DNA from 4 places in the Ruegeria sp. BC2 genome. Region 4 is predicted to be linked to each of the others. Evidence: riboswitches for the same ligand, from Rfam matches in the RefSeq annotation. Region 4 holds a riboswitch; each other region holds the start of a gene.
The links. Region 4 has a riboswitch for cobalamin ahead of ACR0CU_RS15685 (DUF1636 family protein). Riboswitches for the same ligand answer to the same signal wherever they lie in the genome.
Positions count from the first base shown of each region.

Region 1 (3,591 bases), on a different contig from region 4:
GGTCGTCGGGTGGACGGCCCAACCCGGCCGTGGTTCGATATCGGCAGCAAGCGCGGGCAGCGCCAGCAGGCCGAGGAAAAACATAAGACGTTTCATCACGGGCTCTCCAGGTCGTGGTTGGCCCAAGTCTTCCCGAATTCCCGGGTGCGTACAGTCACAATATCGTGGGCGGCGGGCTTGCGCCGGGGGTGCGAAACCCGCACAAGCGACAGTGTGAAACGGAAAAGGCAGGCGAGTGGCATGCGTGTTTTGATCTGCAGCAGCTGCGCGGGCGAGCGCGACTTGCCGGCCGAGCGTCAGGCCGTATCGGACGCCCTGCGCGCTGCGGGCGTGGACGGGCAGGTCGAGATCGCCGAGCACGCCTGTTTCAGCGGTTGCAATGAGCCGACCGTGGTGGCGATGCAGGGGGAAAGCCTGGCGTCCTACGTGTTTTCGGGGATCGATCCGGTTGCCGATGCCGATGACATTGCGGCGACCTGCCGGACCATTCTGAACAGCCCGAATGGCTGGATCGAAGACGCCCGGCCGTGCGGGCGGCTTCGCTTGTGTCTGCGGGCGCGGATCCCCGCGTTTCAGTCCACCTGAACCGTGACCGAGGCGCTGACCGGCACCCCATCCACGGCCAGCGGGCTGTGGCTGTTGGCGTTCAGCGAGACCTCGATGGTAGTGTCGCCCTTGGGCAGGTCCGAAATGTGCATCCAGTTGCCATAAAGCCGGGCCAGCTTGACGCCGTTTACATAGACATGCGCATGGCCTTCGCCGGGCTTGTTGTCCAGCGAGGCGTTCTCCGGCGAGAAGCGGAAGTTTTTTGGCATCACATGCAGGTTCCAACCCGCCATCGGGTCGGGGGAGACGGCGATCTCCAGCCCCGGCGCGTCCGGTCCGGCGGGCAGGTTGATGGCGGCGCTGTGGTCATGGGCCATGGCCTCGGCGTGATGGCCGCCATGTTGGGCGGGGTCGGAATGGTCGTGGCCATCGAAGGTGACGCCGTTGGCCGCGGCCAGCACGAACCCGGCACCCCCACCAAAGACCAGACCGATCGCGAAAAGAGCAAGCGAGCGTGTCATCATGTTTCCTTGAAAAGCAAATGACCCGCCGGTTGGGCGCCGGCGGGTCGTGGGATTTCGGGGATCAGGCCGCGGCTTCGACGCGCTTGCCCTCGCTTTGCCAGAAATACCCGGCAAACGAACCCAGCAGCACCCAGGCCACAAGGCCGACGCCAAAGGCGCGTGCTGCGAACAGGGCCCCGATCTCGGTCGGAACCGGCCCGGTGAACACGTCGGGTTCCGGCGCGCCGATCAGGTGCGGGGCCATCAACAGCACGGCCGCAACCAGATAGCTGACGATGTTGCCACCAAAGGCGATCAGCCACATGGCCACACCAGCAGCCGCGACGGTTGCCCACCACCAGATCTGCCGCGCGAACACATCGGCTGCGGCAACACCCGGAACCTCGGGGGCCAGGGTGAAGCCCGGCGCCAGGTGAAAGGCGATGAAACCGGCAAGCCCCCATAGCACGCCCGTGCGCCCGTCAACCGGGTGGCCTTGCGCCTCGGCCAGCGACATCAGGGCGACCAGAACCAGCGCATAGCCGGTATAGGTCAGCATGGTGAACACCACGCTCAACCCGTCGCGGGTCAGGTCCGAGAACATGCCCGGCAGTTCGGGATGGGCCGAGACGGCTTCGGCTCCGAAATGCACCAGCTCTCCGGATTCATAGAGTTCAGCATGCAGCAACACGGGTTGCACGAATACCAACTGCAGCAGGGCGACGATCAACCCGGCTGCAGCACCAGCGAACAACGCGCTGGTCAGAATGCGACTGAACATTGGTTTAGTGGCAGGGGAAGCCGGTTGCGTGGCGCACGTCATGGGCGGCGTCATGCAGCGCCGATGCCTGAACGTGACCGGCTAGGGTGATGATCCCCAGGCCCAGGGCCGCCGCGAACACTGCCGAAAGAATGCCAGCGCGTGCCGTTGATGCGGTTTGCGTTTGTGTCGTCATTTTCTGTCCTCCTGTGCCGCCGCACCCGACGGCCGGTGTTTCATTGTGCGCCTGGCAGGTCTCCTGGCTTGCGGGTCAGCGCCTTTGTTCGCCTTCCCCCCGAACGGATCGGGAGTGGCTGGTTGAACAGGGCTCACCGCTTACAGTCGCGGGGGCGGCTTTGGATTTGACCTGCGCGCAGGCCGCACCAAATTCCCTCTTAGCATCCGGATGTCTCCGGCAGGACCAGACCCGTCCATTTAGACGTGAATGCCGCTGTGGCGCAATCGCCATTTGCGACCTTTCGCGTCAATTCCCGCGCTTTTTCAGAACATAGATATCCATGATCCACCCGTGCCAGGCGCGGGCCTCGGTGCGGGTGCGCAGGATCTCATCGGCCACATCGGCCAGCGGACCTTTGATCAGGATCTGCTCGGGCATACCCACGTAAGCCCCCCACCAGATGTCAAAATCGGCCATGTCCAGCGTCTGGAACGAACATTCGCCATCCAGCATCACCGCAACCGTATCGGCGTCGCTGGGCCAGCCCTCGTCGCGGATACGCCGGCCGGTGGTCACCAGATAAGGCGCGCCGATCTCGTTGATCGGCATGGCATGGGCCGCCGTCAGCGCCTGCAGCGCCGTGATGCCGGGAATCACCTTGGTGTTCGGCTGCGGGTCCAGCCGCGCCGCGATTCGCAGCGAGCTGTCGTAGAGCGACGGGTCGCCCCAGATCAGCAGGGCGACGGTGCGCGCCTCGGGGTGCCGGGCCATTGCCTCCTCCCAGCGCAGGGCGATCGCGTCGTGCCATTCATCCACGCCGCGCAGATAAGCATCCTGCGACCGGCGTTCGGGAATGTCGAAATAGGCGATTTGGGGCGGTGTGTCAGTGACCTTGCGGATGATTTCCTCGCGCACGCCGGCCAGATCGGCCTTGTTGGCGCCCTTGCGGGGGATCAGGATCAGATCGGCCGCGCGGATCGCCTGCGCGCCCTGAAAGGTCACGTGGTCCGGGTTGCCGGTGCCGATCCCGATCAAGACCAGATCAATCATCGTCGAACTCCGCCAGCGGACCATAAAGGATCAGCGCAGGTGCAGTGCCGACCTCGGAGCCCAGGCGCTCGGCCAGGGCGCCGACGGTGGACCGGTGCAGCGATTGCTCAGGCGTCGAGACCGACTCGGCCATCAGCGCTGGGGTGTCCAGCGGCAGCCCATGCGCGTGCAGCGCCTGCGCCAGCAGGGGAAAGGTGCGCTTGCCCATGAACACCACCGTCGTCGCACCCGGGTCGGCCAGCGCGGGCAGGTTCAGATCCTCGGGCAGCTTGCCGCTGACATCGTGGCCGGTGACGAATTGCACCCGCCGCGCAGTCAGGCGCCGGGTCAGCGGGATGCCCGCAGCCGCAGCCGCCGCAATGGCCGAGGGGATACCCGGAATGATCTCGTACGCGATCCTGGCAGCGCGCAGGGCCACCAGCTCCTCCTCTAGCCGTCCGAACAGGCCGCCATCGCCCGATTTCAGCCGCACGATCCGCTGGCCGGTCTGGGCGTACTCGACCAGCAGGCGGCTGACATGGTCCTGCTTGGGCGAGGGCCGCCCGGCGCGCTTG
Region 1 covers NZ_JBQFUQ010000001.1:1,734,323-1,737,913, reverse strand. Annotated here, with positions in the region: gene ACR0CU_RS08655 (DUF302 domain-containing protein) at 1-96, opposite strand, end outside; gene ACR0CU_RS08650 (DUF1636 family protein) at 241-585, shown strand; gene ACR0CU_RS08645 (hypothetical protein) at 573-1,067, opposite strand; gene ACR0CU_RS08640 (CbtA family protein) at 1,132-1,830, opposite strand; gene ACR0CU_RS08635 (CbtB domain-containing protein) at 1,835-2,005, opposite strand; cobalamin riboswitch at 2,042-2,250, opposite strand; gene cobF (precorrin-6A synthase (deacetylating)) at 2,294-3,037, opposite strand; gene cobA (uroporphyrinogen-III C-methyltransferase) at 3,030-3,591, opposite strand, start outside.
Region 1: it holds a riboswitch for cobalamin, as region 4 does, so the genes downstream of both, ACR0CU_RS08635 (CbtB domain-containing protein) here and ACR0CU_RS15685 (DUF1636 family protein) in region 4, are expected to answer to the same signal.

Region 2 (3,591 bases), on a different contig from region 4:
CCTGGTCGGCGGTGGTTTCGCCGGCACCATGGCTGATTGCCTGATCCAGCAGCGAGGTCGCATCCCGGGCCGAGCCTTCGGCGGCGCGGGTGATCAGTGCCAGCGCGTCATCCGAGATTTCCGCGCCCTCGGCGGTGGCGATCTTGCGCAGCAGGCCGATCATCACTTCGGGCTCGATCCGGCGCAGGTCGAACCGTTGGCAGCGCGACAGCACGGTGACCGGAACCTTGCGGATCTCGGTCGTGGCGAAGATGAATTTCACATGCTCGGGCGGTTCCTCCAGCGTTTTCAACAGCGCGTTGAAGGCGCTGGTCGACAGCATGTGGACTTCGTCGATGATGTAGATCTTGTACCGCGCGCTGGCCGCGCGATAGCGCACGCTGTCGATGATCTCGCGGATGTCGTTCACGCCGGTGCGGCTGGCGGCGTCCATTTCCAGCACGTCCACATGGCGGCCTTCCATGATGGCCACGCAATGCTCGCACTGGCCGCAGGGTTCGGTCGTTGGGCCGCCATTGCCGTCGGGGCCGATGCAGTTCATGCCCTTGGCGATGATCCGGGCCGTGGTCGTCTTGCCGGTGCCGCGGATGCCGGTCATGATGAAGGCCTGCGCGATCCGGTCCGCCTCGAACGCGTTTTTCAGCGTGCGCACCATAGCATCCTGACCGACCAGGTCGGCAAAGGTTTCCGGGCGGTATTTTCGGGCGAGAACCTGATAGGCGGGGCTGGACTGTGTGGTCATGTCTGCTCTGACGGATTCGTACTGACAATGCAGGGTAGAGTTCCCGGTGCCCCACGTCCACAGCGCCGGTGCAGGTTTTTCGCTTTGGCGAGCGCGCGGTGTGAGGCATACTGCGCGGATCAAGTTCAATCAGCCAGTTTCGGGGGGAACGTCTGATGACAAATCTTGTGGTTCATGCATTGCAGGTGGGCGGCGGTACGCTGGCCCTGACCTCGGTTCCCGGCGGTGGCGGCGACTATGAGGGAGACCTAGACCTGATTTCAGCTTGGGCGCCGGGGCTGGTGATTTCGATGACAACCCTTGCCGAACTGGTTGCCGTGGGTGCGGGCGAATTGGGTTGTGACATCCATCGGCGCGCCTGTCGGTGGGCACATCTGCCGGTCGCAGACTTCTCGGCGCCGTCGACCGAGATATCCGGCCGCTGGCCCGCAGTCAGCGCCGCCGCCCGCCATGCGCTGTCGGGCGGCGGGCGGGTACTGGTCCACTGCCGGGGCGGTTGCGGACGGTCGGGCATGGTTGTTCTGCGCTTGATGATCGAATGCGGCGAGCAGCCGGAACAGGCTCTGAAACGCCTGCGGGCCGTACGCCCCTGCGCGGTCGAAACCGATGCTCAGATGGATTGGGCCGCCGCCCCGGCGCGCGAGGCTCTGGCGACCTGACCTTCAGGCGGTTGCGCGGAACTCGCGCTCGGCCCTGACCACGGGCATGATCGCCGTAGCCTGCAGCATCGCACAGGGTCGATCACTGATGACCTGCGCGGGCAGGGCGTCGCTCTGGTCGTCAAACAGCATGTCGGCATAGGTTTCAAGACAGTCGGACGGGGTGTCGGCGGCCGCTCCGCAATACACGCGGATCCGTTCGGAACGTGCATCGAACCGCGCCGTGCAGCCATGTTCGCAGTGGGCCAGTTCGCCGCTGCCTTCCACTTGGAAGTCGGGGGATGTCGCGGCCTGCGCCGTCGCCATTGCCTGCGCGATGGCCCGTGCCATGCGCGCCAGTGCCGGGCAGGTCTTTCCGGTGCGCTGGCAGATGGTTGCCGCGAATTCATGGGTGTCGGTCTTCCAAATCATGTTGCGCCCTCCGCGCGCTGGGCGGGGTGGATTTGGACAGACGCCGGTTTCAAGGCCAGACCCTGCCCGGACACCCCGTCCGAGTTTCGGTTTCACGTTTGATGGCAGGTCTCCTGACTTGCGGGTCTTTGCTTTGCCGACCTTCCCAACCTTGCGGTCAGTGGTATTTCGGCATCGCTCTCCGCCTACAGTTGCGGGGGCAGTCGCGGCCTTGGTCCGCTCCGGAGTTCCGGGTTGGACCGCACCGTGTTCCCTTTTCATCCCGGACCGAAACGGCACGGGAACCATCCCCTCATCGCTAGCGGTGTATCCGGGATCGAGTCAAGACGGTTTCAGCCCGGTTGCCGGAGTGAGTCCCAAGGGAACAGATCAGGCAGTCTGCGCAGCACATTCGAATCCCTGCGGGCACGGGCCAATTGCCAGCCGCCCTGCATTACGATGAACAGGGTGTCCGCAGCATTTTCAGGGTCGGAAACTCCGAACCGCGCGGCGTGATTTCGAACTTCGACGATCCAGCTTTCATACAGACGGTCGGCATGTTCCCGAAACGCGCGGTTGTCGGGACTTTCGAAAAGGGTGGCGGCGATGGGGCAGGTCTCCCATTGGGCCGAGGTGTCGAACAGCTTCGCGATCTTGTGGCACAGGGTGATGACCCCGTCGCGAAAATCCGCGGCGTCGTTGAATGCCGCAGCAATCATGCTCAACATCCCGTCCGAAGCCCAACTGGCCGCCGCCAGGGCCAAATCCGGCTTGCCCTTTGGAAAATGGTGATAAAGCGAACCCTTGGGGGCCTGCGCTTCGGCCAGCAATTCCGCCAGACCGACACCGTTATAGCCCGAGCGCTGGAACAGTTGGGCGGCAGTCACAATCAGGCGATCTTTGGTGTTTGGTGGACGTTGGGTCATGCAGGCCAAATATTGACAGGCCTAGACCAATTGGTCCAGACACAAAGTATTAGACCGATCGGTCCAGAGTGTTTGGAGGCAAAGATGTTGGATTCGCAGCACGCGGTTGACGTGGAAGACTTTCAGTTTCCGTCGGGCCAGACCCAGCTGGCGGCGCGGCTTTACACTCCGGCGGTCGAGCCGCAAACCGTTGTTGTGCTCAACGGCGCAACAGGAGTGCCACGTGACTACTATCAGCACTTTGCTCGCTGGCTGGCCGCCGAGCGCGGTATGGCTTGCCTGACATATGATTACCGGGATTTCGAGCATTCGCTGATCGGGCGGCTGAAGGACTCGAAGGCCACGATGGCGGACTGGGCGCTGATCGACATGCCCGCAGCGCGTGCCGAGATGCGCCGTCGCTACCCGCAGGCAAAACTGTGGGTGATCGGGCATTCGGTCGGTGGAATGCTGGGTCCGCTGCAACCGGAAATCGAACAGATCGACCGGATGATCTGTGTGTGCGCAGGTTTGGTGACGGTGGCCGATCACCCGTGGCCCTACAAGGGCTTGGCGACTTTGTTCTGGTATGGCCATGTGCCACCTCTGGTGCGTCTTCTGGGGTACCTGCCGGGGAAACTTCTGGGATTCGGAGCCGACTTGCCGGCGGGCGTCTATTGGCAATGGCGCAAGTGGTGTACATCGCCCACCAGCTATCTGCCCGAACTTGGTGACACGCTTCCCCAGGCGGATTGGAGCCGGGCGAACGCCACGGCGGATATCATTGCGTTCGAGGATGACCAGACAGTGCCACCGCCCGCCGTCTGGCGGCTGGCTGAGCTCTATGGTCCGACCGCCCGTCGGCACTTGTTGGAGCCCAAGGATTTCGGACTGT
Region 2 covers NZ_JBQFUQ010000002.1:51,483-55,073, reverse strand. Annotated here, with positions in the region: gene ACR0CU_RS10550 (DNA polymerase III subunit gamma/tau) at 1-742, opposite strand, end outside; gene ACR0CU_RS10545 (protein-tyrosine phosphatase family protein) at 898-1,401, shown strand; gene ACR0CU_RS10540 (hypothetical protein) at 1,405-1,812, opposite strand; cobalamin riboswitch at 1,899-2,114, opposite strand; gene ACR0CU_RS10535 (TetR/AcrR family transcriptional regulator) at 2,145-2,717, opposite strand; gene ACR0CU_RS10530 (alpha/beta hydrolase family protein) at 2,802-3,591, shown strand, end outside.
Region 2: it holds a riboswitch for cobalamin, as region 4 does, so the genes downstream of both, ACR0CU_RS10540 (hypothetical protein) here and ACR0CU_RS15685 (DUF1636 family protein) in region 4, are expected to answer to the same signal.

Region 3 (3,591 bases), on a different contig from region 4:
GCGTCCGAGGCAGCGGGCGACGGCAGGCAGGTGATGACCGCATCGCAATCGCGCATCATCTGGGCCGGGCTTTCACCGGCTTTTGCTCCCTTGGCGGCGAACTCCGCCACAAGATCGGGGTTCAGGTCGTGTACCGTCAGGTCGATACCGTCGCGCAGCAGCGACCCCGACAGCTTGCCCCCCACATTGCCCAAACCGATGAAACCGACCTTCATGTTCTGCCCTCCCGCAGGCGCAATTTCGTTGGCACGAGTATTTCCGTTGCCCATCGACAAAAGAAACGAATAATAAGTCAATCTAAATGCAAAATATTTTGGTGCTGAATGGACCGCCTGCCCAATCCGGCCTGGCTGCGCAGCTTCGAAGCCGCCGCCCGCCATCTGAATTTCACCACCGCCGCGCAGGAACTGGGCCTGACCCAGACGGCGGTGTCGCTGCATATCCGCTCGCTCGAGGCGGACCTTGGGCAGCCGCTTTTTGCCCGCAACGCCCGACACCTGTCGCTGACCGAGCTGGGCCAGTCCTATGCGCTGACCGTGCGCCGGGCGCTGTCGGATATTGCGCTGTCCACCAACAGCTTGTTCGGCCCCGCCTCGCGGCAGGCGCTGACCATCCGGGCGGCGATATCGACGATGACCTACTGGATCGCGGCCGAGCTGCCCGCGTTCAGCGCCCAGCACCCCGAGATCCCGGTGCGGCTGGTGTCACATATCTGGAACGACTCGGCCGCGCCTGCGGATGTGGACGTGGAAATCCGGCTGGGCTATGGCGACTGGCCCGGAGTTGCGGCCGAACAGCTGTGCTCGGAACGGCTGGTGCCCGTCTGCCGGGCGCAGGACCCGGCGCCAGACCTGCAAAACGGCCCGTTGATTCACATTCTGGGGTATGAGGACAACTGGGCGCGGTACTTCGAGGCCACGGGCACCGACCTGCCCGACCGCCCCGCGCGTAATTCGGCGGATACGACCGTCACGGCGCTGCAACTGGTGATGGCCGGCGCTGGCTATGCCACCGTTCTGGAGCGGTTCGCGCGCAACGCCATCGCCCAGGGCGCGCCGATCCGGGTTGCGGGGCCGGCGATTCCCTTTGCCCAGTCGCATTATCTGATCCGCAGCGTCAGCGCGGCGCCTCCGTCCATCCCTGCCCAGTTGTTCCTGGCCTGGCTGCGCGACCGGCTGGACGGCGATGCCGCGGATTGATCCCGGCAAGTCGCTTTTTCGATCCGACGCGAGGCACTTGGCCCCGCGCGCTTGACAACCCCCCTGCCCGTGCCGCATGTCGCTTGCGTTGGTGTCTGTGCAAGCAGATGAAAAGGGAATGCGTCAGCGGTTTTCCGTCAAACGCAGCCGCCCCCGCGACCGTGACCGGAGAGGGTGCCCAAATGCCACTGGCCGCTGGCCGGGAAGGCGGGACATCCGACAGAGCGCCGCTCTGACATCCGCAAGCCGGGAGACCTGCCAACGCCCGAAGACAAACCGGACGGGGTGTTCCGGTGTCGGGCCCATGTCCGCAACGTGGCCCGCGCATACCCCGTCCCCCGACAACCGAGTGAGGGGGGATGAGAGACGTGACCGAGACCACACCAGTCGAGCTGCTGGTCTGCACCACTTGCCGACGCGGGCTGCCCATCGAGGATGACGCCCAGCGCCCCGGCACGCTGCTGCACAAGGCACTGGCAGCCGCCGACCTGCCCGCGGGCATCACCCTGAAGCCGGTCGAATGCCTGTCGAACTGCGATCAGGGCTGCTCGATCGTTCTGCGCGGCGGGCCGTCGCGCTGGACCTTCGTCTATGAGAACCTGAACGAATCCGACCATGTCGAGATCATCGTCGAAGGCGCCACCAAATATCTGGCCGCCGATGATGGCCTTGTGAAATGGCGCGACCGCCCTGAACATTTCCGCAAGAACTGCGCCGCCCGCATTCCCCCGATTGGAGCCTGAGCATGAGCACCCTCGAAAAACTTCCCGTCACCGTCATCACCGGCTTTCTCGGCTCGGGCAAGACCACGCTGATCCGCCATCTGATGCAAAACCCGCAGGGCAAGCGGCTGGCCGTGGTGGTCAACGAATTCGGCGACGTGGGCGTCGATGGCGAAATCCTGAAAAGCTGCGCGATCCCCGACTGCCCGGCGGAAAACATCATGGAATTGGCCAATGGCTGCATCTGCTGCACCGTGGCCGATGACTTCATCCCCACGATCGAGGCGCTGATGGCGCTCGACCCGCGCCCCGATCACATCCTGATCGAAACCAGCGGTCTGGCCCTGCCGAAACCGCTGCTCAAGGCGTTCGACTGGCCCGACATCCGCTCCAAGATCACCGTGGACGGCGTGATCGCTCTGGCCGATGCCGAGGCCGTGGCCGCAGGCCGCTTCGCCCCGAATGTCGTGGCGGTGGATGCCCAGCGCATGGCCGATGACTCGATCGACCACGAAACGCCCCTGTCCGAGGTGTTCGAGGATCAGATCTCGTGCGCCGACATCATCCTGCTGACCAAGCCTGACCTGGCCGGCCCCGAAGGCGTGGCCAAGGCGCGCGAGATCATCGCCGCCGAGGCGCCCCGCCCCCTGCCCGTGGTCGAAGTGGCCGAGGGTGCGGTGGACGTGCGCGTGGTGCTGGGGCTGGAGGCCGCAGCCGAAGACGACATGGACGCCCGCCCCTCGCATCACGATGGCCATGACGACCACGAACATGACGATTTCGAAAGCATTGTGGTCGAGCTGCCAGAACAGACCGACCCGGCGCAGCTGGTCGCCAATATCGAGCGTCTGGCGAACGAGCTGAACATCCTGCGGGTCAAGGGCTATGCCGCCGTTCAGGGCAAGCCGATGCGCCTGCTGGTCCAGGCGGTCGGCGCGCGGGTGCGGCACCAGTATGACCGCCCGTGGAAACCCGAGGAAGAGCGCCGCTCGCGCCTTGTGGTCATCGCCGAGCATGACGACATCGACGCCGACGCTATCCGCGGCATCCTGACGGGCGTCACCGAGGCCGCCGAGTAAGCACCGATGCACGTCGTCTTCCGCGAAAGCCACGGGCTCGAAGAAACCGAGACCCCGACCGATCTGGGCCAGAGCCCGGCGGATCTGGTGGTGCTGTCCTTTTCGGACAGCGACCTGGGGGCTTTCGCGGCCGGCTGGCATCGCGGCGGCGGGCCCGAGGGGCGGATGCCCTCGTTGCGGCTGGCCAACCTGACGGCGCTGAAGCACCCATTGTCGGTCGATACCTATGTTGAGCAGACGCTGGAGGGCGCCAAGGGCATCCTGATCCGGCTGATCGGCGGAGTGCCCTATTGGTCCTACGGGTTGCAGCAGGTGCTGGCGCTGGCGCAGGCCAAGGGCATCGCGCTGGCGGTGCTGCCCGCCGACGGGCGCGAGGATACGCGGCTGGACGACTATTCCACCCTGCCGGTCTCGACCCTGCGGCGGCTGGCGCATCTGTGCGACACCGGCGGCGAGGTGGCCGCGCAGGCGGCGCTGGCGCAGATGGCGCTGGCGGCGGGACTCTATGCCGGGCCGGTGATGGGGGCCAAGACTCTGCCCGACTGCGGCGCGTGGTGCCCGGATCGCGGCGTGATTGCGCCCGAGGACGCA
Region 3 covers NZ_JBQFUQ010000001.1:1,720,248-1,723,838, forward strand. Annotated here, with positions in the region: gene ACR0CU_RS08555 (NAD(P)-dependent oxidoreductase) at 1-215, opposite strand, end outside; gene ACR0CU_RS08560 (LysR family transcriptional regulator) at 324-1,199, shown strand; cobalamin riboswitch at 1,272-1,476, shown strand; gene ACR0CU_RS08565 (DUF1636 family protein) at 1,559-1,942, shown strand; gene cobW (cobalamin biosynthesis protein CobW) at 1,945-3,000, shown strand; gene cobN (cobaltochelatase subunit CobN) at 3,007-3,591, shown strand, end outside.
Region 3: it holds a riboswitch for cobalamin, as region 4 does, so the genes downstream of both, ACR0CU_RS08565 (DUF1636 family protein) here and ACR0CU_RS15685 (DUF1636 family protein) in region 4, are expected to answer to the same signal.

Region 4 (3,591 bases):
AGCACCTCTTTGCTGGGATACTTGGCCGACAGCTCGGGCAGTTGCTGCACTCCGGCGCGCATGTCCTCGTCCAACGTCTTCCAGCCGGAAATGCCGGTATATCCCACCATTCGGTCGGCCAGGCCCAGCACCAGCATCATTTCCGTCAGGTTCACGTCGTTCGAGATCGCCGCCTTGGGCGGTTCGTCAAAGGTGACGGTTCGATTGCAACTTTGCACGGTGGTTTCCGCGATCGCGGTATTGGCGGCCAAAGCCAAGCCCAGGACTAGGGTGGTCGGTTTCATTCCAAGCTTCCTTCTGGTTGGGGATTGGGGAGTTGATAGGTCAGGTGAGGTTTGTGACTGAGGCTGAGTTGCTCTTGCCGGGCGGTGACATCGAACGTGTCAGAGACCAGCCTGTCACTCAGCACTGTCTGGGTTGGGCCAAAGCCGCAGGGTCGACCGTTCTTCAGAATCAGAACACGGTCGCAGACATCGGCGGCCAGGTTCAGATCGTGCAGCGAGGTGACGATCGTCAGGTCGAGGTCCCGGATCAGCCGCAACACCTCTAGCTGGTTGCGGATGTCCAGGTGGTTGGTAGGCTCGTCCAGCACAAGAATCCGGGGTTCCTGGGCAAGGGCGCGCGCGACCATCACACGCTGACGCTCGCCGCCGGACAGAGTGGCCAGCCCACGGTCGGCAAACCCTTGCAGATCCATTCGGTGCAGCGCGGATTCGATGATCTGGTGGTCACGACTGCCGGGCGTGGACAGGCCCAACCGGTGCGGCACCCGCCCCAACGCCACGATGTCGCGCACGGTCAGCGCGAAATCCGAGGGCTGCTCCTGCAGCACGGCGGCAACCTGACGCGCCAGCGCCCTGGGGGCCATTCTTTTGACGGACCCGCCGTCCACCAGAATGTCGCCCGAGGACGGACGGTGATAGCCGTAGATCATCCGCAGAAGGGTTGTCTTGCCGGCACCGTTGGGCCCCACAACCCCCATGACCTGCCCGCGCATCAGCGCAAAACTGGTCTCGTGCAGCACCAACGGCGCTCGTTTTCGCGGCGCCCAGGTGACGGTATCCACCGACAGCAAAGGCGCGCTCATGAGGCGCAATCCGCATTTTCCGAAGACGCAGCCATCGCGGCTGGAATGCGGGCCAGCGTCGCGTGGCGAAGCCCGGCCGGGCGGTCGACCGAGCTGCACCATCCATCGCGCAACTGCTGGTACAGCCGGGCGAATTCCACCAATGCCCCGGTCTCTTCAGACGTCAGGCCGCCAAACAGGTAAGATGCCTTGCCCGGCGCGTGATAGGCGACGGTACAGGGTCGGGTGCACCCGGCCATGCAGGCCGCACCGGAAACGTCAAAACCTGCCAAACCGTCGTCTTCGGCCAGCGCGGCGCGCAATCGTCCGATCAGGTCAGGCCCGGGGCGTACGGCTGCGCTCTTGGGTCGGCAAGATAGGCAAACCGTGATGTGATGTGTTGATTGTCGGTTCATTTCGCCCTCCGCGAAATCGCGGGGCGGAAAGGGAACCAGTCATGTCAGCGGCGTAAGCCGAAAATGCCATCTTGGCCTCCTTCCGGGACACCCCGCCCGGGTTGAGTTGCGTTTGATGATGGCAGGTCTCCTGACTCGCGGTGTATGGCTTGCCCCGCCTTCCCAGACCTATCGGCCCAGTGGCATCCGGGGGTCGCACACCGCCTACAGTTGCGGGGGCAGTCACGGAGTTGGCGTCAGAACGGCGCCGCACCGTATTCCCTTTTACCCGACCGCCGAAACGATCGGGAACCATCAGCGCCAATCTCATCCATGAAACCGATTGCACTGTCAACGACGTTCTGGGCGGCTGCACAATGGAGGTGTCCCGGCGACCCTTCGGCACCACCTGAGCGACAGACCGGGCGGTGAATTACGTCGTTCTGACCAACTGGCTTAAGATGGCCCGGAAGGTCCCGAAACACGGCGGTGCAAGCGGGCTGACTGCCAAGCCTCCGTGAGCGGCCTCGCCTTTTCTCTTTGAATGCAGAAGCCTATCGTTGGCAAGCGTACAAAATTTACGCGCGGAAAAATCATTGATTTATCCTGTGATTGATTCAAACATACGAATTCGACACAACTTTAGCTTTACCTCCGTTGTTGTCGCTGTCGCCCGTTTCGTCGGGCCCTTCCGACTGCTGGAGTGAGTGCTGGCGGTCGGAAGGCATTTCAAAAAGATCAGCGTTGGGAGGACGCGGTGCCCGGTCTTAACGTACGAACCCTTCCTCGAAACTTCGCACCGGTTTTTGCCCATGACGTCATTGCGTCAGCACGCTTTGTTTTCGGTCCCGGGGATCGGCAGAATATCTGTCTGCCAGCCATGTCTTTGGCGGCAAAACCGGGGACCGCATAGACGTGAGCACGCAAAAAGGACCACCTATTCCACAAGTATCAACAAACCCAAAAGGAGAAGAAAGTGATTAACAAAGTCATGATGATTTCAGGCGCGACGTGTTTCGTACTGCTAGCGGCCTGTGACGACACCAGCACGTCAAGCGCACCTGCCGAACTGACACCCGCTCAACAGGCGTGTCTGCGAGACGTGGCCAAAACAACAAACAATTCGCAAGTGGTCGTGCTCTCATCCGCGTTCAGCGAGGCTGGAACACAAGTTACCGTTGGGGTTGGAGAGGATCGGGCTCCGTGGAATTGTATTGCCTACAGTGATGGCGCGACAGCTGGTATCGAGTTCCTCGGCGACGAAGGCGCGTTGTGACCGGTTTGATGCGTAGCCGAAATCGGCTGCGCAGCACTGGCTTGATACGCTGAGGTCCGGCTTGGTCTGCAGAATAACCATCATCGCGTTCGCGACCCTTTACCTGTTGGCGTTGTTTGCGTTTGTGACGGGCACTTTTGGCTGGTTTGGACAGGAACGAGACCCATTGTCCGGCGTATTCCTTTTGCCGCTGGGTCTGCCTTGGGTCCTTGCGTTGGACCTTTTCTCAGAGTCGGCCAAACCGTGGCTCGCGGCGATTGCACCGGTGCTCAACCTGTTGGCACTGGTTTTGATATGCAGATGGGCACGTGGTTTGCGCCAGGAATGAAGGCGGAACTCTTTCCCGCAAAATAGGAGGAAAACATGGGAAAAGTGATCTTGGGGCTTGTGATCGGGCTCATCCTCGGTGTGGTTGGAGCGATGACCTTGGGCGGCGGGGCCGCGATGGGTGTCGGCGTTGCGACAGGCTTGTCCGCCGGTGTGTGCACCACATTGAAGGGAGCTCAGGCCGAGAACCTGATCACCGCCGAGCAAGCAGATCAGATCCTCAATCGCGTGAACTCCGAGATGGCATCATTGCAAGGAATTGAAACGACGGACGAGATCGTCGGCAGCGCACAGGCATGCGATGAATTTCTGGCAAAGTTGCGGGAAGCGAAGTGAGGTTTCTGCTCACCGGAAACACAACATTTACGATAGACCGACAGAGGACCTGCTTATGAAACGCAGTTTTTGGAATCTTTTAACACCCGCACTTGCGATCAGCGGAACGGCCGCCCTGGCCATGTCAGACGCCGACGACGCGTGTATCGACCATCTGCGACAGGTCGGTGGACCGGACGGTCAATCCGGTA
Region 4 covers NZ_JBQFUQ010000004.1:133,354-136,944, reverse strand. Annotated here, with positions in the region: gene ACR0CU_RS15695 (ABC transporter substrate-binding protein) at 1-284, opposite strand, end outside; gene ACR0CU_RS15690 (ABC transporter ATP-binding protein) at 281-1,087, opposite strand; gene ACR0CU_RS15685 (DUF1636 family protein) at 1,084-1,482, opposite strand; cobalamin riboswitch at 1,586-1,793, opposite strand; gene ACR0CU_RS15680 (hypothetical protein) at 2,438-2,737, shown strand; gene ACR0CU_RS15675 (hypothetical protein) at 3,101-3,400, shown strand; gene ACR0CU_RS15670 (hypothetical protein) at 3,456-3,591, shown strand, end outside.